DNA from 3 places in the Methylomusa anaerophila genome. Region 3 is predicted to be linked to each of the others. Evidence: riboswitches for the same ligand, from Rfam matches in the RefSeq annotation. Region 3 holds a riboswitch; each other region holds the start of a gene.
The links. Region 3 has a riboswitch for thiamine pyrophosphate ahead of thiE (thiamine phosphate synthase). Riboswitches for the same ligand answer to the same signal wherever they lie in the genome.
Positions count from the first base shown of each region.

Region 1 (7,225 bases), 440 kb from region 3:
GGTATTCGTTAACCCAGACTGCTAAATTAACCTCGAATCCGGAAGTTTTGGACGATATTGCAGTTGTCATACTCTCTACGCTTGACTATTAAGGGAGCGGTATAGACGCTTCATTTATTTTTAAAATTATTAGATCGTTCGGTCTAGAAAATCATTTGGTAACAAGCATAATACAGCCGGTACAGCCGCAAGCAGGCATGGGATTTGCATAATCGGTTTCTGGTTTGCAAAATCAATATTTCAATTTTGATTAACTGTTACAACCATTCCGGACTTATCAGTCCAAAAAGGAAAGAAAAAGGGGGTAGTTAATATGACTAACAGCGGTAAAATTCTAGTAACAGGCGGAAGAGGCAAAACGGGAAGCCGTATAGCGAAAAGACTTACAGATCTCGGTTATGCCGTTCGTACGGCCGACCGCGGCACTCCCGCACCAGGCAGCACAAATAAGCATGTGACTTTCGATTGGTTTGATGAAACAACACACGAACCGGCTTTGAAAAACGTGGATAAAATTTATTTGGTTGGTCCGGTTGCAGTCATGGATCCATCCAAGATAGTATTGCCGTTTGTGGCGAGGGCTGTGAAGGCAGGCGTGCGCCGAGTAGTTTTGCTCAGCAGCGCTTCTGTGCCTGAAGGCGGACCGGTGTTTGGCAAGGTGCATCAGGCACTCCGCCAGCTTGTGCCGGAGTGGGTGGTATTGCGGCCTTCTTACTTTATGCAAAATTTCACTGAGGGTCATCACGGAGCTCAAATTAACAGTGACGGGACGATGATTACCGCTACAGGATCGGGTCGGGTTGGATTCGTTGATGCCGACGATATTGCCGAGGTTGGAGTAAGAGCGCTGATTGACGAACAATCTCATAATACCGATCATGTCATCACAGGTCCTCAATCCCTTAGTTACGCGGAAGCTGGTGAAATCATCGGGGCGATTGCTGGGCGAACCATCAAACATGTGAATATCAGCACGGAAGAGCTGGCGGCCGGGATGATGAAATTGGAGATGGGCGAAGACTACGCCCGTTTTCTCGCAGGATTGGATGAAGCGATCAGACTTCACAGTACCGAAGACCAGGTTACGGATACAGTTGAACATATAACCGGACGACCGCCCAGGTCTCTGCATGATTTCGCCGTTGCGCACGCCTCCTATTGGAAACAAAAATGAAAGCGGTGAATCTAATTGCATATCTATAACGAACAAACTAATACAAGGAGTGGTAAATATGATATTCAATCCAACAAATAACGAAATGAAGCGGGAATCTTCCCGGGAGGTTTTCAGTAAATTTTGCAAATCTATTTTGGAAAAAGATATGAGTCAATTTATTGAACTTTTTGATGACAATGCGCTGTTCGAGTTTCCTTACGCTCCAAAAGGCTTTACTCAAAAACTTGAAGGGAAGGCTGCCATTTATGAATATATAAAAGACTTCCCTCAACAATTTGATGTCACACGGTTTAGTGAACCAACGTTTCACTTCACGTTGAACCCTAATATTATGATAGTCGAATTCGAAATTGAGGAAGGGCGAACCCTGACTACCAGCAAGCCCTATCTTCAGAAATATATCTCCGTCATCGAAACCAAAGATAATAAAATCGTCCATTACAAAGATTATTGGAATCCGGTAATAGCGCTTGTAGCGCTTTTGGATACAGCATCCTTACAGAATGCCTTAAACGAGCAGTAATACCAAGTGCCACACTAAGTGCCGCAGGAACGCGGTTCTATTGATACACCTCTTAACTAATGTCAAGCGAACCGTCCCCATGCCAAAACTCCTGCCTCCCGGCAGCCATTACCGGGTCTTAGCCATAAGCGGAAGTCAAGTAGCACGGTGGAGCGTTGGCTAAGACCCGGTAATGGCGTTTACTCCGCCGCCCAGTTTACTCTGCCGCCCAATTATTCATTCTATTTTATCGTCAAATCTTCCCCGTTCAAAATCTTCTTCATATTCTTCATCGGGCACATCTTGCCGCACATAGTGCAGGTGTCTTCACATTCCGGTTGGGATTGCTCCCGGTAGCGTCCGGCTTTTTCCGGATCAATAGCCAGTTCAATCATACGCGGGAAGTTGACTTCCGCCCTGGCGGCGCTCATGGCGTTGTCCCAGTCGCGGGCGCCGGGAATTCCCTTGGCGATGTCGGCGGCATGGGCCGCGATGCGGGAGGCGATTATGCCTTCTTTCATGTCTTCCAGATCAGGCAGGCGCAGATGTTCGGCGGGAGTAACGTAGCAGAGGAAATCCGCGCCGCTGGCGGCGGCGATAGCCCCGCCGATAGCGCTGGTAATATGGTCGTAGCCCGGCGCAACATCGGTTACAATCGGACCTAAAACGTAAAAGGGAGCGCCATGACACAGCCGTTTTTCCAGGAGCATATTGGCCGCAATCTCATTAATCGCCATATGACCGGGACCTTCAATCATGACTTGCACATTCCTGGCCCAAGCCCGCTTGGTCAGTTCGCCCAGCACAATCAGTTCCTCAATTTGCGCCGCGTCGGTGGCGTCGTGGATGGAACCGGGCCGGCAGGCATCTCCCAGGCTAATGGTTACATCATACCTTTCACAGATGTCTAAGAGGCGGTCATAATATTCAAAAAAGGGGTTTTCCCGGTTATTCAATTCCATCCAGGCAAAAAGCAAGGATCCCCCGCGGGACACGATATTCGTTAGACGCCTGTTGTTTTTCACCTTTTCGGCAGTGGCCCGGTTAATACCGGAATGGATAGTCATGAAATCCACACCATCTTCAGCGTGTCGTTCCACTACACTGAAGAATTCATCCACTGTAATATCTTTCAATTCTTTATCCAGCATGCCGACGGCATCATACATAGGCACCGTACCAATCATGACAGGCGCCATGGCGATTAACCGCCGACGGAATTCCTGCGTTTTGCCATAGCAACTCAGGTCCATAATGGCTTCGGCCTTGAGTTCAATGGCTCTTTTTGCTTTTTCAAGCTCCAAATCAAGGTTGTAGCAGTCTTTCGACACCCCAATATTGACATTGATTTTAGTCCTGAGACCGTTTCCCACACCTTCCGGATCCAGGGATTTGTGATTTTTATTGGCGGGAATGACAACTTTTCCTGCAGCTACCAGTTGCTGCAGCCGGTTAACATCCATTTTTTCTTTGCGAGCCACAATCTCCATTTGTTTGGTAACAATGCCCTTGCGGGCGGCGTCCATCTGAGTATTGTATTCCACAGTTCTGCTCCTCCTTTGTGTATGCCCGGAAATTCAGGATTAATTAACAAACAAAAAATAGGAACGGCGAGCTATATACGATTGCACGTAGTAAGCTTGCCGTTTGTCATCATCATCCGCTTCCCTACGGTGGTACTAGCCACATCAGGTTCGAGGGTCATAGACTTAGAATCGGGTCTATATCTCAGCCAGCCTCATCTGGCCCCCCTAGCGCCTATATTTTTATTAATTTTGACTTTACCACATAATAGTGCCGCTGACAAGGGTTATTATAAAAAAGTACCAAAAACGCGCTTACGGAAAACTCTAACAAAATCAATATTTTATCGGTTTTTGCACATTTCAACCTGATGCTCATATTATGTACTAAGAACACATAACTCACTCTTATGCCCTAGTAGTCCACTATAACTGCCCCCTTTCCAAGCAATAATTTAATAGTACCGGCAAAACCGGTATGTTAGTAAAACTAAAGGAGGATATTGGTAATGGAACAAACCAAATTACAGGTGCCCAACTTTTCCATTTTTGAAAATGCCGTTCGTCAAGAGTCATGTTCTGACCCTAACAACCTTTGCACTGATTGCTGTGCAATACATTCCGACCCAAATTGCCGGGCCAATTTTGGGCTTGATTTGGCACCTGTCAACATCACCCCGAACTGCGAGTGCCACGACATCTCTGTTGAAGAAGTCCGTCTCATATGCGCTCAGAATATCTCTTGTACGTTTAACTTTCCGGGAACCGGCAATTGCCGTTTAGGGCCCCGTACAGCCTGCTGCTGCCCACCTACCTTCCCGCCCAGCGGCGTTGCCGAAGTATTTATCACTGCCGCATCAGAAGAATTAGCGCCGGATTGTCAAGGAGTCAACGTAGCGGTTGACTTGCTGGTTGTGCATCCCAACATTTCTTGTCCCCAAATTATCATGCCTGTCGGCATTACCAGGACTTGCAATACCTTCTTCCGTTTCCCGCCGATTGGCACCGGCTGCAACGATCCGGTGAATGTGGTCGGCCCCAATGAGCTGCCTAACGAGCTAAAAGAAATCGACGGCTCCAGCCTGTTGATCCAGGTAGCAGCTGAGTTCTTCAACGACCCGGTTAACGGTCGTCATCTGGATATTACTGGAAAAATTGTCGACAAACTTTGGAAACATGAAAACCTGTGGGTAACTGGCCTGCGTCCGTACGAAATCACCGATGTACAAAGAAATGCCGGCTTTGTCAGCATCACTGTTTCCAATGATTTCACCGGTCATCAAATCCCCGCAGCTCCACAAGGCTGCTTCTAGAGTGTCTAAAACCGGGAAACTGACTTTTTACATCCTGATTGAATATCGACAAAGCGCCGCCACAGGCATTTTGTCAATATCTTTTGCCTGACTTTTACCCAAAATTCTACGTACGAATGAAAGCAATCATGGAAGGGATATCCGAGCCGATTCCGGCATCGAATATCCCTTTTTGCAGTATCAAACACTCCTGTCGTTGAAAACGATACCGGCGAAATAGGAAAGTGCTCTGAACCATTTCAGTGGCGCAGCATCCGCAAAAGCCGCTTCATTCCTCTGACCGGATATCCGCACAACCGCTTTAACCTCCAGCGCAGGCTATATTTCGCCCGCCGCCTTCGCCGCCGCTTAGCGTCTAATTGTATCAATTTTTCTTCCACATCCCGGAGCCGTATAGATAACTCCTTCAGCAAGCTCCTGTTACTGTCTTCGATTGACACCTGATTCCATAATTTGCTTCGGCTGTATTCCCCGGAAGCGCTACCGGGAATTTGGGATAGCACCTTTTGCAGCGTAGCAGCATCCGGCGCCAGATAGATTTTCCGGTCACCTTCCTGATATATAACATTTCCTTCCTGAAGCAGCATTTCCAAATCCAATTTGCTTCACACTCCTTTAGCGCATCACGGATCATGCTTAGGGCAATATTGCTCTATTGCTCAATCATCTGCGCAAGCGCCTCTTCATAAGCCGCTTGCGCCGCAGAACCATTGAACAGCACATCTCTGGCTCTTTCCTTAATTCTCTGTTTTACACTGCGACGCAGTTGTGCATTCTGAGCAAACCTTACCGCCCACTGAATGTATTCACCCTCATTGGCGGCAATGCCCTCGTTAATTCCCAATGCTCTCAGCATATAAGCCCCCCAGCGGCTGCGCGCCATATCTCCCTCCTGCGTAACAACGGGCAATCCCACGTACAACGCTTCCATATTGGTAGTCCAGCCGCCATAAGGGTAAGTATCCAATTGTATATCGGCGACAGCCAGCAAGGAGGAAACAAAGGGTAATGGCGGCACGACAAACAGCCTGTTGTCAACCCCCGCCTCCTTGGCCGCATTCATAATCCGCCGGACAAGCCGCTGGTCAACATTTGCTGAATGGCACGGCTTGAGTATGATCCAGGCATTGTCCGCCTGTTTCAATATTTCGGCAAAAATGTAGTCCCGTCCGGCAACATGCTTGATTCCGTTGGCGCAGGAAACGAATACCACCATATCTGCCGGTATGTTCCAGGCTTGCCGGGAAAGAATTTTCTGACGCCCAAAAGGCGGCGGATATTGGGCCGCCCCCAGGTTGGGCAGTCTCACCAGCTTTTCCCGGTAATGAGCCGCAGCGTCCGCCGGTTCAAAATCGCCACTGATATAATACTGAATTGTCGGCAGCCCGGTAGTGGTCCCGTGCCCGACCAGGGCGCACTGCACAGGCGCCAGTTGGAGTCCGGCCAGCATATAGGTGGCCGGGTCCATACCAATGTCGGTGTAAATAAGAATATCCAGCTCACTGTCCGTAATACTCTGGGCAATAGCAGGCACGTCATACAGATTGTTGAAACGCTGAAACCGGTCACTATGCTTGACAAAAAGCTCGCTAATCTCATCGTGGGTATCCCCCAAAGCAAAGGTATATACCTCAAATCGATTTTTATCATGATGAATGAGACGGTTAACCATATAATAACTGACCGCCTGACTGTAAAAATTACGGGAAATATAACCTACGCGGATTTTGCGGCCGGCGCCGGGTTTCCGGTCACTAAAATTCAAAGCGGCATAGCGGGGAAAATAATGTTGCATATGAGTTGAAATCAGATCACCAAAAGCGGACAACGATTGGATGTTATTACCGCCCAAATATGAAATGCTCCAATAATTGGCGACGAATTCCTGCACCAAGGCGACAAAAACGCTTGGCAGCCGGTGCTGAACATGGTTCAAAGCTTCCCGGCACAAGTCGGTGGCGCAGGTTAGGAATTTTTGCCGCTGGGTTTCCCGCCCACTGAAGTAAGGAGTATTAATCATCCAAAAAGTAAAAACCATTTTAGCAAAAAAAGGAAGAAAAGACGCGTTCCAAACATCCCCGGCTTTTAAAGCTGCGGTCCCGCCGGCGAAGGGCTGGTACAGGCTGGTTACCAGGAGACCCGGATACCAGTTTGCCAGATGATACCCCCTGTCACCATCTTCTTCCTTCTCTTGGTTATTTTCGGCTTCAAGATTCTGCGGCGCAAAGGGGTTCAAGAAAACGCTGCGCCATAATGTAATCAGCAGCCACTGCTGCTCCTCGGTCAATTGGGTAACATGCTCCACCGAAGTTCGCTCAAAATACTGCCTGAGTTTTTCCCTTAGGGAACGGCAAAACTCTAGGAGGGCCTGATATTCATCATCAGGCAAGTTCCCATTGCGGAGCGGCATTTTACGATAGCCATACCACTTTTCCATGATATCCCAGAAAACCGGATTGCCGACGTCCTTGAGCAGCAAGAGGCAATGCCGGAAAAACTTGTCGGTAAAAATCGCGCGCTGAGTCGCCGACTGGCCTTTATAACTATTGTACTGCCGGCCAAACTCCTGCCAAACGCAGCCCCAGCCCTGTTCCGCAATCATCGCCGCTATCTGATGGAAATCATACTCTTCCCCCGCGGAAACCGCCGGCGCTTTTTTCTTACCATCCGGTCGTCCGACGGAAGGCGGCGGCTTCCGTCCCAACTCCTC
Region 1 covers NZ_AP018449.1:2,873,632-2,880,856, reverse strand. The annotation lists gene MAMMFC1_RS12940 (TetR/AcrR family transcriptional regulator) at 1-92, shown strand, start outside; gene MAMMFC1_RS12935 (NmrA family NAD(P)-binding protein) at 314-1,174, shown strand; gene MAMMFC1_RS12930 (nuclear transport factor 2 family protein) at 1,233-1,700, shown strand; gene thiC (phosphomethylpyrimidine synthase ThiC) at 1,922-3,223, opposite strand; TPP riboswitch at 3,328-3,442, opposite strand; gene MAMMFC1_RS12920 (hypothetical protein) at 3,712-4,515, shown strand; gene MAMMFC1_RS22700 (hypothetical protein) at 4,622-4,753, opposite strand; gene MAMMFC1_RS12915 (hypothetical protein) at 4,755-5,114, opposite strand; gene MAMMFC1_RS12910 (O-linked N-acetylglucosamine transferase family protein) at 5,168-7,225, opposite strand, start outside.
Region 1: it holds a riboswitch for thiamine pyrophosphate, as region 3 does, so the genes downstream of both, thiC (phosphomethylpyrimidine synthase ThiC) here and thiE (thiamine phosphate synthase) in region 3, are expected to answer to the same signal.

Region 2 (7,225 bases), 520 kb from region 3:
ATGAAAGGATCAATAATTGCGGTACCCGGATCAGGAATCAGCAACATATCACTTTCTTCAATACCCTGAAAACCGCGGATACTGGAACCGTCAAAACCTGTACCCTCAGTAAAAACCGATTCATCAAATTCACTGATAGGAACTGTTTTGTGCTGCCAAACACCGGGAAGGTCAATAAACTTATAATCTACGAACTGGGCCCCTTTGGTTTTGGCAAGTGCTAATACTTCTTGCACAGTCATACTCATCATCCTTTACCTCCTGCTTCTGATTGTAAAAATTGTAAATATATAAAAAAAGACACCGACAAGTGTTTCGGTTTTAAACCCAAACATCTCAACGGCGCCATTGCCTGACCACGGTATGAAAACATCACCTTACCATATGATGTAATTATAACACAAAACTTAGGTTTGTCTATATAGTTTCTAGATAGTTTTTAAAAATAGTCTTCTTAATATTGCGGATGAGTAGTCAATAAGCCGAGTTCTGTTCCGTTTTTTCCACGGAGATGATCATTTATCTTGGCCGACAGTTGCCTGGCGGCTCTAGCGACACAACCCGGAAGGATCAGCGGGCAGCTTCATCCCTTCCCTATTCGGTCTTGCTCCGGGTGGGGTTTACCTAGCCAGCCAGTCACCTGACTGCTGGTGCGCTCTTACCGCACCGTTCCATCCTTGCCTGGCTTCCCAGGCGGTTTACATTTCTGTGGCACTATCCCTAAGGTCACCCTCGCTGGACGTTATCCAGCACCCTGCCCTATGGAGCTCGGACTTTCCTCGTATGCCTCAGCATCCGCGATCATCTTTCGTACTCATTCGCCTTATTATTAAGAACTATATATTATCATAAACTAAACCGGAATTCAAGCTATATTGTTGCTTTAAAGTGAAAAGTTCATTTTACTCGTACTTGCCGTCCTAACATTTTGTGATACTGCCATTCCCCTTTGTTGTTCTTTTCCAGCTCATCAAATTGATTCAATACAGCATTTAGTTCGTCGGCATAGTGAACAATCAGGCTTTCTTTCGTTACGCAGCCAACCGGTGATCCCTTATCCATGGATCCGTGATGAGACAGAAGGATATGCATAAGGTTCAAGGCATCCTGCCTGGGAAAGTCCTGAACTTTAGTCATGACCTTTTCAACCATTAAGGCGCCTAAGGTTAAATGTCCGATATAACGCCCAACCTCTGTATATTCAAAACCAACATCCGGGGAAAGTTCTCTTATTTTACCGATATCATGGAGCAAGGCGCCGGCTACAACAAAATCAGGCTCAACCCCTGGACACTCCCTTGCCATCGCCTGTGCCAATCTGGCTACATCCACGGAGTGTTCCAATAATCCACCGGTATAAGCATGATGGTAACTCATAGCTGCCGGACTCTTCACAAACTTTTTATATGTATCTCCCGAAAAAAGACTTGTCAAGAGTCCTTTCAGATGCGGTTTGCTTATGCCGGCAATGAGCTCTTGGAGTAATTGTTTATAGAAGTCGATATCTTTCGTTGTGCTTGGAATTAAATGAGATAAGTCTTCGTCTTCCGTCGGCAGTTCAAGCCTTTCCACAACAACCTGCCGGGCGCCGTCACCGCCATAACGATCTGCCTGAACTGTTCCATGTACAACCACAACTTGGCTGCTCAACTCTTTTAAAAACTCGACAACTTCCTGATTAAAGGTGATAAAATTTAGTGTGCCGCTTTTATCACTCAAGCTGCCTCTGGCGAACATTCCTCCACTAGCGGCGACACCGGATTTTTGCAGTCTTAAAAAACTCACGTGCCTAATTTGGTCACCAACACGAAACTCGTGCAACATGTCTCTTTTCTCCCATATCAAAAATATTTTTCTATATATTCGCGGGAGCATCACTTTATTCCTGCTGTGATGAAGCTTTTTGTATCTACCACATCTGCCAGTCCTTGAAAACCGGCTGATAACCTTGCGCATATAGCATGTCCGTCATTTCTTCCACACTGCGTTCATCCGCTATTTCGAACTGGCCGGTTGTCTTGTTTGGCGAATGACCACCGACAGCCGTGGAAGAACCGGCTGACATTTTCGTCACACCCAACGGCAATAATTTGTCCCGCAGATAAGCGCTTTCTCTTGTCGACAAAGTTATCCCGCACCTGGGCAAGAACAACCGGAAAGCCAAAAGATATTGAACAAGATTCTTATCGCTGACTATCACCCGCGGCTTAAATCCTCCTGTGTGCGGACGCATGCGAGGCGGTGACATGCTTACCTCCACGTCCAAATACTTTCGGCGCAAATAGTCGGCATGTATTCCGGTGATAAATGCCTCTTGACGCCAGTTGTTCAGACCCAGCAGGGCGCCAATATTTACCGTACGTATTCCGGCTTGACACGCTCGCTCGGGACAATCGAGACGATACCGGAAATCTCTTTTCGGTCCGGCTTTATGAAGGTCTAAGTATATCTCTTGATCATATACCTCCTGATAAATGGTAAGTCCGTCAACTCCGGCGGCTATTAATTCGGCGTATTCATCCTTCTCTAATGGGTAAATCTCGATACTGATCGAGGTAAAATACTGCTTCAATATTTCGACACAGTCTTTGATGTAAGAAACGGACGAATGAATGCGGGATTCGCCTGTCAACAGCAATATGTGTTTTAACCCGGTAGCAGCAATTTGTTTTGCCTCTAGAGTAACTTCCTCAAGGGACAATTTTTTTCTCGCAATTTTATTGGCAGTTTGAAACCCGCAATATACACAGTGATTTACACAATAGTTGGCAAGATACAATGGTGTATAGAGCAAAATGGTTTTGCCGAAGTTTTGTACTGTTTCCCGGTGAGCCCGCTGGGCCATGGCCTCAAGCTGGTGTTCAGCCGCAGGAGACAATAGGGCCAGATAGTCTATAACCGATAAGCGTTTTTTATCTAATATTTGTAAAATTGTACCTTCCTTGACCTGGTCAAAAAACTCATAAAAATTAAAGCCATCATACTTTTCAAGTTCTCTATAGACACTCACATTGCTCACCTCCTGCCGAACTACTCATGTAAAAAACCTGTCAACGGCGAGGACGCACTGGCATAGTCCCGTACGGTACCAGGTCCCGCTAAATACGCTAGTCGACCAGCCTCCACAGCTAACCCAAAAGCTTTCGCCATGGCTATGGGATCATCGGCTGTCGCAACCGCAGTGTTTACAAGTACTGCCGCCGCTCCCATCTCCATAGCTTCCGCCGCTTCCGATGGGCGTCCGATTCCTGCATCCACAATAATTGGCACAGATATCTCTTCGATTAGAATGCCAATGAGCTCTTTCATCTTTAACCCGCGGTTTGTTCCGATTGGGGCTCCTAAAGGCATTACTGCCGCCGCGCCGGCTTCAACCAGTTTTTTAGCTGCCATTAGATCAGGACACATATAGGGCAAAACGACGAATCCTTCCGCCGCCAAAACTTCTGTCGCTTTGATGGTTTCCATATTATCCGGCAGCAGATACCTATGATCTGAAACAACTTCAATTTTAATCCAATCACCACAACCAGCCGCTCTTGCTAACTGAGCAATACGGATTGCTTCCCCGGCATTTCTTGCACCGGATGTATTAGGCATGAGTATGCAATCTTGCGGAATATAGGAAACAATGTTCTCTTCTGGTTGATCAGGGTTTACCCGTCTAAGCGCTACCGTTATCACTTGCGAACCGGAAGACCTGACAACTTCCGGTATTAATTTATTTGACGCAAACTTGCCTGTCCCTAGGAACAAACGACTTGTCAAATTTTTACCGCCAATTGCAAATGTATCAGACATAATTTAACCCCCTCCTATAAAGGCCACAATCTCCAAACAATCAGTATTTTTTAAGATGATATTGGGCCACTCTTCTTTTTTGACGATTGTTCCGTTATACTCCACAACGATAACAGCAGGCTTCAACCCTTTCTCTTGGATAAGTGCAGCCAAAGTTGTTCCGTTGGCCACTATTTCTTCTTTTCCGTTGATTGTCAGCGTCATAGTCAGCCTCCGTTCCATTCAATTATGACAAGGCAAAAAAGCGTACCCGCTCAGCAGGCACGCTAATATCTCAAATTAACGCCTTTCCTACGCGGGCATTATCCCGTTCAGGTCTAGAGGTCAGGAACTCTTTAGTTCCACTCTCAGCCCATAACATGAGCTCCCTCGGCCGACATATTAATTGTTTCTATGTCCTCTATTTTATATTATATTTGACAAGGCGTCAAACAATTTGTGAATTATCTGTGAATTATCGGGCAGTCAGTATATAGACAATACATTATTGCTAATTGTATTGAAAATAATTTCCACATCCCAGTTGGCTTGCCGCGCACATTGACGCAAATAATTTGTAATGCCAGGTATTACAAGGTTTTCCGTGGGAAAATGTCCGGCGTCAATTATGGCTAGATCATTAGCTACTGCTTCTTGGGCTTCATGATACTTGACGTCACCGGTCACCAGCACATCCGCCCCGGCGGCAGCGGCGCTTGGTATCAAGGCCGCGCCGCTGCCGCCGCATACAGCAACTTGCGTAATATTTTTATCCGCGTCACCGGCTATAACGACATAGGGAATACCTAGTGCCTGTTTCACATCATCAGCAAATTTACGGAGTGAAACAGGCGCTGCAATGCGTCCTATTCGTCCCAATCCATGAATAGCGCCGGCATTTAATAATGGATATTCATCATAAGCTACCTCTTCATAGGGATGGGCTTTGATCATGGCGCTGATCACAGTGTGGCTGAGCTTTTCCGGTATAATAGTCTCTAATCGATATTCATCCGCATATTCAAGCTGTCCCTGTTTACCAAGATAAGGATTGGTTCCTGCCAAAGGGAAAAAAGTACCTGTTCCAGACGTTTGAAATGTGCAATGGCTGTAATTGCCGATATGACCCGCTCCGGCCATGGTCATGGCCGAACGTACTTCTTCTACATGGCTTTTGGGTACAAAAACCACCAGCTTACGTAATTTATCGGCTGTCGTGATTTTCAGTGGTTTTGTATCTCTAAGGCCCAGCTTATCAGCCAGCACATCATTTACACCACCATCCGCTATATCCAAATTGGTATGGGCCGCAAAAACAGCAATATCTGCTTGCAAAATTTTGCTCAGTATACGCCCTGCTGGCTGATCGGTTCGTACTTTCGTAATACCTTTAAACAGGAAAGGATGATGGGCTATGATCATATGTATTCCGGAAGTGATTGCCTGATCGGTTATAGCCTCATCCACATCCAGCGTCACTAAAATTTTACTGACTTCCTGGTTTGGTTTGCCTATAATCAGACCGACATTATCCCATGCTTCCGCCAACTGCGCGGGCGCAAGCTTTTCCATTGCATCTATCACAGCTTGACACATTACAGGCATATGAGTTTTTCCTCCAATGCTTTCATTTTGGCTATAAGTTCCTGATATTTAGGTGAAGCCGCGGCTGCGGGACTGCCGCTCATTGCAATTATAATTTCTTTATAATGTATCAATATCTCGGCTATTAACTGTTTTAATAGCGGATGTTTACTATTCCACAGTACTGGCCCAATTTCATAGAAAATAGGGTCTAATGGCTGAGTCTCTCCCTGCTCCGTTACAATAATCTGATAAGTTTTCCCTTCATCTTCTGCCAAAGTTTCATCAGTAATCCGCCACCTGTTTTCAGTAAGCCAACGTCTGACGGGAGCAGCAGCAATCATTGGCTGAAGAATCATACGGGTGACAGTTCCGGTGACATCCGGTCGGCTGGTAAGTATATTTATAATATTGGCTCCACCCATGCCGGCAATTACAATTGCGTCAACTTCTCCCGGCTTAATTACATTAAGCCCGTCTCCCTGTCTAACGGAAATAAATTTTTCCAGCCCGGCGTCTTGAACTGCCTTTTGAGCTGAAAGATAAGGTCCTTGGTGGAGATCACCCGCTATTGCATAAGAAATGATATTATGCCGGACCAAATAGATTGGAAGATAAGCATGATCGGTACCAATGTCACCCAGTCGGCTGCCTTGGGGAACCTTAGAAGCAATGGCGGCGAGACGTTTTCCGAGTTTCACTTGAGCTCCTCCTACATGATGTCCCAACCATAGTATTTCTCGAACTAGGGTAAAAATCCTTTTTGTGGAAACCCCCCCCCTGCCTATTCATTCACAAACGTAAAAAAACCTACGAAGACTGCTCGTAGGTTTTTGCAAAATTTGGTGGGCGATGACAGGATCGAACTGCCGACATCCTGCTTGTAAGGCAGGCGCTCTCCCGGCTGAGCTAATCGCCCGTTTCGATTTTCGACATCTGACGTTCGACTTTCGTCACACCTAGCCGAAAACTATTTATCCAGGCTCGTCACTTCTGCCCTTTCGAACATCGCGCATCGAACCTCGAATATCGAATATGGTGACCCGTAAGGGAATCGAACCCTTGATACCGCCGTGAAAGGGCGGTGTCTTAACCGCTTGACCAACGGGCCATAACAGTAGGCGGTCATCAGGCAGCAGGCGTCGGGAACGAAATTATTTAAGTTTATCTCTCTTATCTACTACCTATGACTAAAAATACTTATTTAATTGTCGGATTTCAATCATTTGGAGACAACGAAACACTCCCGCTGCCTGACACCCGATGACCGATGACCAAATTGGTGGGCCCACCTGGGATCGAACCAGGGACCAGCCGGTTATGAGCCGGCTGCTCTACCGCTGAGCTATAGGCCCTAGAGGCGTAACTATTCACCTTTAAGTTGGGAACTGCTTATAAACCGCCATCTGCGTCGTTACTCTTGCGGTCCTCACTACAACGTACCACCCAGTACGTCTTCGTTCCGGTCCTCATCGTGCCTAGCATCTGACAATTTCTAAGCAGTTCGAGGCATTTGATAACCTTAGCAGTTACCTAGAGAGATATTAAAACAGGTTTTCCGAAGAAAGCCTGTTTTACAAACTTATAAACTGGCTCCTCGAGTAGGACTCGAACCTACAACAACTCGGTTAACAGCCGAGTGCTCTACCATTGAGCTATCGAGGAATGACGCCAACGAAAATTATTATATCTCATGGTCATCTTTACGTCAAGTTTTTTTAATAATTAAATAGAACTTCGGACATCCCTATTCCAGAAAATCTTTGAGTTTTTTACTGCGACTAGGATGTCTAAGCTTTCTTAGTGCTTTCGCTTCAATTTGCCGAATACGTTCGCGTGTTACCCCGAAATGCTGTCCAAC
Region 2 covers NZ_AP018449.1:3,839,019-3,846,243, reverse strand. The annotation lists gene glnA (type I glutamate--ammonia ligase) at 1-248, opposite strand, end outside; RNA gene rnpB (RNase P RNA component class A) at 464-817, opposite strand; gene MAMMFC1_RS17350 (3'-5' exoribonuclease YhaM family protein) at 898-1,824, opposite strand; gene thiH (2-iminoacetate synthase ThiH) at 1,910-3,010, opposite strand; gene MAMMFC1_RS17340 (thiazole synthase) at 3,031-3,801, opposite strand; gene thiS (sulfur carrier protein ThiS) at 3,805-4,005, opposite strand; TPP riboswitch at 4,073-4,182, opposite strand; gene MAMMFC1_RS17330 (Nif3-like dinuclear metal center hexameric protein) at 4,267-5,385, opposite strand; gene MAMMFC1_RS17325 (tRNA (adenine(22)-N(1))-methyltransferase) at 5,376-6,065, opposite strand; tRNA gene MAMMFC1_RS17320 (tRNA-Val) at 6,208-6,283, opposite strand; tRNA gene MAMMFC1_RS17315 (tRNA-Glu) at 6,401-6,475, opposite strand; tRNA gene MAMMFC1_RS17310 (tRNA-Ile) at 6,645-6,719, opposite strand; tRNA gene MAMMFC1_RS17305 (tRNA-Asn) at 6,955-7,029, opposite strand; gene rpoD (RNA polymerase sigma factor RpoD) at 7,112-7,225, opposite strand, start outside.
Region 2: it holds a riboswitch for thiamine pyrophosphate, as region 3 does, so the genes downstream of both, thiS (sulfur carrier protein ThiS) here and thiE (thiamine phosphate synthase) in region 3, are expected to answer to the same signal.

Region 3 (7,225 bases):
TGTTTGTTGATAACCTTACCCGCTTTACCCAAGGCAGGGATATGCTGAATGTGATTGACAAAGCAAAAGGTTATTAGCTCTATTCTCTATTCTCTTAGTGCATATTATCGGCTGTTCGCAGCACTCGCAGCTCCGGCGCATCGTTTGCCGCCGGAGCTGCATGATGTTTGCCCACTATATATACCACTTCCCCCTCAACTCCTTGTGCGGCAAGCATGTCGGCGCCGCGAGCGGGATGATGATAGTAAATATATATAGCATGCCTTACATTGGCAATTCTTCCGCCCCGGCCTTCCCGCCCCCAAGCCCGGGTCCACTCAGGTACGACCTTATTGAGAATAACGGTAACAATTTTGTCCAAAGTGCTTACATCGCCTTTAACTTTGCCTACATCATGCAGCAAGGCAGCTTTCAATAAAACTTTACTGTTAATACTCTTATTCCCCTGAGCAAGCTCTAAAGCGCTATAGGCAACATTTAGCGAGTGGCGCTGGTCAGGCAGGTTCATACGCCAAAACAATGCCGCTTCCTTTTCCGTTAAATGGCAGGCGACAAAATTCCTATCGTCCTGGTTAATTTCAGCTCTTAAAGCGGCAACGACCTGTTTTACCCGGTTCAACATTGACTAATCCTTTTATTACTTTATTCACTCACTCGATATAAATTAATTCCCGATATCCCCGTTCACGCTGCGCCACCTCTGCCTGGTCTCTGGTTTGTGGTCCCAGCGCCAATTCCGCTATTCGACCCAAGCCACGTTGTTCTTGCGCAGTCGCAATAGCCTTCGACAGCAGTCCCTGCTTCCAGGCAATATACACATCCTTGGCTTTTATGTTTATATTTATACCTTGCCGCTCCAGAGCCAGCAACACTCGTTCAATTCCAAGGGCAAAACCCGTAGCCGGACATTCAATACCAAAAGCAGCAACCATTTTGTCGTATCTGCCGCCCCCGCACAGCGGGAAGCCCAATCCCGGCGTGTATGCTTCAAATACCATGCCGGTATAGTAATCCAAATCGCGAATGATTCCCAAATCAAAATTGACGTATTGATCCACGCCGTAACCCGTAAGCAGTCTGCGGATGTCAGCCAGATTATCCAGCGCCTGCCGGCTGAGGTCATTTTGCACCAAGTGATAGGCCTGGTCGAGCATATCATTCCGGCCATGAAGTAGCGGAATCCGCTGCAAAAGCTTCTGGGTACCGGTACTTAAACCACACTGTGATAAAATTTCCCCTAACCCTACTAAATCGCGGGTAACCATGCAGTGCTTAACTTTATGCCGATACTCAGCCTCAAGACCGCTCTCAGCCATGATACCGTTAATAAATTCCACCTGACCCAAACTGATTTGAAAATTAGCAAGACCTGATTCTAACATGGCGTTCACGGCTAATGCCACCACTTCCGCATCAGCCGCCGGGTCAGAAGCACCCAACAGCTCGACTCCGGCTTGATAAAATTCACACTGCCGTCCGGCTTGCGCCAGCTCGTGCCGAAACACATTGGTCAAATAGAACAGCCGAACCGGCGGGGGAGTTTCCTTAAGCCGGGTAGCCGCTACCCGGGCCAAAGGAGTCGTCATGTCGGGCCGCAATACCAGAATACGATTATTTTTGTCAAAGAATTTAAATACATGCTGGAGCATTTCATCACCAGCGCCGATAGACAAAGTTTGCAGATACTCGAAAGTAGGCGTGATTACCTCTTCATAGCCCCATTTTGTAAATAAATCCGCCAAGGAGTTCTCCACCGTTCGCTTCTGCTTAGCTTCACGCGGCAGCAAGTCACGTGTTCCATAAGGTATTTGCGGTACATATTGGTCCCGGTTCATATGCTATAAACTCTCCATTCTCTTGTTTTCTTCCTCAAGGCGAAGTAAAACCTGTTTGTAACCATCCGCGCCATAATATAAACAGCGTTTCACCCTGCTGACGGTCGCAGTGCTGGCCCCTGTCCGATCTACTATTTCATCGTATGTGTGGCCCGCCTTCAACATTCTGGCTACTTCCAGCCGCTGAGCCATAGCTTTTAATTCGCTAATTGTACAGACATCTTCAAAAAACTGGTAGCACTCTTCCTCAGTCTGTAAAGACAATATGGCCTGAAATAACCGGTCGGTTAAGTCATCTTTAAGCTTAGGGTTTACCGGCACAAATTCCGCCCTCCTCGCGAATCGGCAAACTTAAATCTAAATTTTTCTATTCGTCATCAAAATCAGATTCCCTGCTTTACTGCTTTAATCCTTCGATTCTTTACAATATGAAAATATATTAACTTCATTACCTGTTCATTTCCTGCCTTAGCGCGGCAACCTTAGCGCCAATATTCTCAGCGCCCACGATTTCGCTGACCAAGGCAATGGTACGCGCCCCATGGTTTTTGACCAATCTGATGTTATGCTCTTTGATTCCGCCGATGGCAACAAACGGCAGGTTTATATTGCCTGCCACATAATCCAAATACTCCAGCCCGACGGGCGCGCAAACATCCTCTTTTTTTATGCCCGGCGTATAAATAGGACCAACGCCAATATAATCAACCGCACCTAGACGAACAGCAGCAGCAGCCTGGCCAGGCGAGTGGGTGGAAAGACCAATAAGCATATTCTCGCCCACCAGCTTGCGAACTGCTTGCGGCGGCAGATCATCCTGACCGATATGCACACCGTCAGCTTCTACCAGAATGGCCAAATCAATGTGATCATTTACAATAAAGGTTACACCTGCAGCCCGGGTCTTTTCCCGGATAATAAGGCACTCTTCATATTTCGCCCGCGCTTGCTTCTTTTTTTCCCGGTATTGAATAATTTTGATTCCGGCAGCGATTAGCAAGTCGACAATTTCCACATTGGTGCGCCCTAATGAATAGTCTGCCGCCGTTATGCCGTAAATGTCGGCAGCTATCAGATTCTCCAGATGAAAGTTTTTCATTGGCTACTCTCCTCATCACTTGTTTATACCCAGAATATAATTTAGCACAATGTCAGCCTGTTTGGCCGCCGCTATAGTTACGCGGGGAGCCCATAATACCAAAAAGCGCGACTCACAAAATGAGGCGCGCCAAATCATTACCATTACCTTCCTACGCGGGCATTATCCCGATCAGGTAAAAGGTCTGGCGCTTACAGCCCACTCTCAGCCCATAACATGAGCTCCCTTGGTAATTTCTATATTACATCTTTTATATGCAGCTGGCAATAGTCTGAAATCACTTCTCCTGCCGGTCCTTGTCCTGGGGCTTGAGCATGGCCGGACGGAGGACTTTCTTCGGTATCGGCAGCCGGAAAATGACATCTTTCATTGCCTGGTAATTAAAGGGGAATAACGGCCAAAGATAGGGAAAATTTAAAGATTTAGTCCCTAACATTATCAGAAAGATCGCAATGATCCCAATGAACAGACCAGGCAATTTGAAAAACATTACGAGGAGGAGCAGGCCGATTCTGAAAAAGCGCATAGTCATGGAAAGCTCTACACTCGGTGTTGCAAATCCTCCTACCGCCGCAACAGCCGTATAAAAAATGACCTCATTGCCGAACAGCCCGACTTTGGTCGCAAATTCTCCCAGCATAAAAGCGCCGATGAATCCTAAAGCGGTTGATTGCGCCGACGGAACATGAACAGTAGCCATACGAACCAGTTCAACGCCGATATCCGCGAGAATAAACTGCACTCCCAGCGGAATAATCCCCGGATCACGCGGGCCCAAAAAAGCGAGAGATTCCGGCAAAAGATGCTGCTGCAAACTCATGGCAAGCCACACCGGCGGCAACAGCAGAGACATGAGTATGCCAAATAGCCGCACCAAACGCAGATAGGAGCCGATCAGGGGGTTTTGATGATACTCTTCCACATGCTGCACATGATGCCAGAAGGTAGTAGGCAATATCATAGCATCAGGCGTTGTATCAACAATGAGGCAGACATGCCCCTCTAAAAGGTGAACCGCAACTACATCCGGCCGCTCAGTGTACCGCACTTTGGGAAGCGGATTCCATTTACTGCCGCGAAGAACGAATTCTTCAATGGCTTTTTCCGCCATTGGGACACCATCAATTACAATACTGTTAAGGCGTTCCTTAATGATTTTGATTAAATCCGGGTTGACTATATCCTTTATATAAGCAACAGCGACGTCTGTCTGTGATCTGGTACCCACTTTAACGATTTCAAACCGTAGATTCGGGTCGCGTAACCGCCGCCGGATCAAGCTTGTACTAAACGGCAAAGTCTCAACAAAGGAGTCCCTGGATCCTCTTGTTACCTTCTCAATATTTGATTCTTCCGGGGCGCGTACGGGATATGCCCTGGCATCGAAAACAATTACCTGTTCCTCGTTGTCGACAAAAAATATAAGTTCGCCGGATAACATACTGATGACAGCGTCATGCATATTATCAACCAGTTTTACCTGCGAATGCGTGGCGTGCGAGTAAAACAGCTTTTGCAGCGTATTAATCGATAAATCGTCCTGATTAAAAAGTATCATATTTTGAAAGACATTGGTAAGGAGAACATCATTGGTCATACCATTGATAGAGAAAGACGCCGCCCGTCTGCGGCCGACTTTATATTCGCGAAAAATAATGTCAAAACTTTCGCCGACCCCGACAAGTTCTTTTAAATAGTTGATGTTTGCATCAATGTCCTTATTAATTTTCATATCCATATACTCGTTATGCTCGTTTTTCATTAAGCCACTCCGTTCGCTATTGTGCTGATGGCCGATAACGGCTCGGTATTTCGATGTAAGTTTTTCCCCACAGATTTTTTTTATACGTCTTTACATACTGTTTCCTGCAGTACCCCATTGAATTCAAACGGAAAACCGGCCGCGAAACTGACCGACATAAGCGCTTGGTAATTGGGAACATTATAGATTCGAAGGAGGTGAATGCAGTCGCAAACGATGATGACGCAACCATTCCAAATTCGAAAACATTTTCTGTTTTGAGTATAATGTTCCAATTAAATTTTTTATCGAAAGGGAGAATCGATCAGTGCAATATACTCAACACCTTCCACCGGCTGTCCTTCAGCGATTTAAAAACGCGCTAATAAAAGAAAAAGACCGGCTAACACAGGTAATTAGCCGTCTTGAAGAAACAGGTATTGGCGATACTATGTCAGATTCCGTGGGCGAGCTTTCCATGTACGACAACCATCCTGCTGATCTGGGAGATGTTGTGTTTGAGCGGAGTAAGGACGTGGCGCTTCGGGATAATGAACATATACTTCTCGAACAGGTGGAAGCAGCCCTGGACCGGATACACGCCGGGTCCTACGGTATTTGTGAAAAATGCGGCAGGAAAATTGATATTGAGCGCCTGGAAGCATTGCCCTGGGCTGTGCGCTGCATTGAATGCCAGAAGGACAGGAATGTTATCGATGCCACACCCCGTCCCTTAGAAGAAGGAGTGTTGGCTCCTCCGTTTCATCGGACATTCTTGGATACCGCAGATATTAATTTTGTAGGATTCGATGGTGAAGATGCCTTACAGGCGGTACTAAAATGGGGCAGTTCAGACTCGCCGCAGGATATTCCCGGCTCCTATAATTATAAGGCTGCCTGGCCAAATAGCAATGAACATCAGGGAATAGTTGATTTAGCAGATGCAATCCCCAGCAACGCCGCAAATACTCGAAATCCTACGGATAAGCGGTATAAGGAAACTAACAATAATTAGATTCCTAAATTTTCCAGACATGCAGTCTGTTATCTGGAAAAGGACCGCCAAAGTGTTGCCATTTTCGAATGAATTTCCGACTGTATGTATATAATATAGTATCTCCTATATCTAATTTCAAAGGTTATAACGCAATTGGGCATACTTATTTGCGTTGTAACCTTTTTTATGCACATATCTTGCCCCTTCCCCCCTCGGACAAATGCAAACATTGTTTGCAGGATCGAGCATAATAGAAAATGATGGGATGAAGTAAACAATGGAAAGTAACATACCATTTTTTGAGTTGGACCCAAATGAGCTTGCCATTTTAGCCACGCTTATCACCGTAGCACTTGAGGAGACATTAACCTCAGAACAATTAAATGTTTTAGGTAATTTTTTGGCTGCATTAGGGGCGCTATTGTTAACGGTTGCCGCACAAGAAGAAGCGTTGCGTGTAAAGAAAGAAAAAGAAAATAAGGAAAAAACGCCGGAAGATGATGTACAAAAGCAAATAAAAGATTTGCAGGAGCAAATTCATCAAATTTCAAATAATCATCTTTTAATAGGAAAATAATCCTCTTTAAACGGATACTAAAAGACCGCCCTCAAAAGGGGCGGTTCAGACCATAGGAATTCTAGAGCAGACAGCTAATCAGCCGTCTAATTATTATTGGTCTGCGCAACACCATATAAGAAAATATCCGCAATATTGCGCGACACTTTTTCAATACTCTCATCGTTCTGGCCCACAAATCCCTGAAAGACCATCATGAGGATAACGCTGAACAACCCGTGCGCAGCTTTGGTCACATCACAAGGCCGGATGACTTTCTGGTCAATACCTTCTTGCAATATTTTCTCCAGCATTTCGATAGTATGGGTAAAACGCTCTTTATATTTTTCCCGTTGAACCAGGGTGAAAGCTGATTTTCCTTCAGTTCCCACACCGCGCATTTCATACATCAAAACTCGCCACAAGTCAGCATTGGCCACATAAAATTCCAGAAACACTTTAATAGCCTTCCCGACTTTGTCTAATGGCAGTTCATCCAGCGCAGCAATTGCTGCCAGGTCTGCCTCGAATTTTGCGCTGCACTCTTTAATCAATGTGTAAAACAATTGCTCTTTGTTAACAAAATAATTATATACTGTCCCCTTGCCGGTATCGGCAAGGGCAATAATTTCATCTACCGTAGCGCGATGGTAGCCCTTGCGGGAAAAAACAGTATAAGCAGCATCAAGTATCTGCTGCCGCTTGCCGCGACCATCATCCACCTGTCCGTGTTCCTGGCTGTTGTTCATACTAACCTCCTGAATTCATCCTCTCTCAAAGACTGTTGAAACAGTCGCCTAACCGGTCCAAACCAGCTTAGAGATGAGCAAGATAACCATACCAAAGGCTATGGCCAGTTTAGCAATAATGCCTAATACCTGCCCAATAACTATACTTTTTGCCACCTGTCCAGCCTTGGTTATGTCACCGGTTTTACTAAGTTCAGCCGCGAAACCGCTAGCGAAAGCTCCCGCCACAGCCCCAAGCAAAGAACCAA
Region 3 covers NZ_AP018449.1:3,316,357-3,323,581, reverse strand. The annotation lists gene MAMMFC1_RS15020 (D-2-hydroxyacid dehydrogenase) at 1-77, shown strand, start outside; gene MAMMFC1_RS15015 (HDIG domain-containing metalloprotein) at 95-622, opposite strand; gene hisZ (ATP phosphoribosyltransferase regulatory subunit) at 651-1,835, opposite strand; gene MAMMFC1_RS15005 (YerC/YecD family TrpR-related protein) at 1,839-2,156, opposite strand; gene thiE (thiamine phosphate synthase) at 2,284-2,934, opposite strand; TPP riboswitch at 3,066-3,172, opposite strand; gene MAMMFC1_RS14995 (spore germination protein) at 3,212-4,696, opposite strand; gene MAMMFC1_RS14990 (TraR/DksA C4-type zinc finger protein) at 5,004-5,690, shown strand; gene MAMMFC1_RS14985 (hypothetical protein) at 5,950-6,249, shown strand; gene MAMMFC1_RS14980 (TetR/AcrR family transcriptional regulator) at 6,336-6,977, opposite strand; gene MAMMFC1_RS14975 (DUF456 domain-containing protein) at 7,026-7,225, opposite strand, start outside.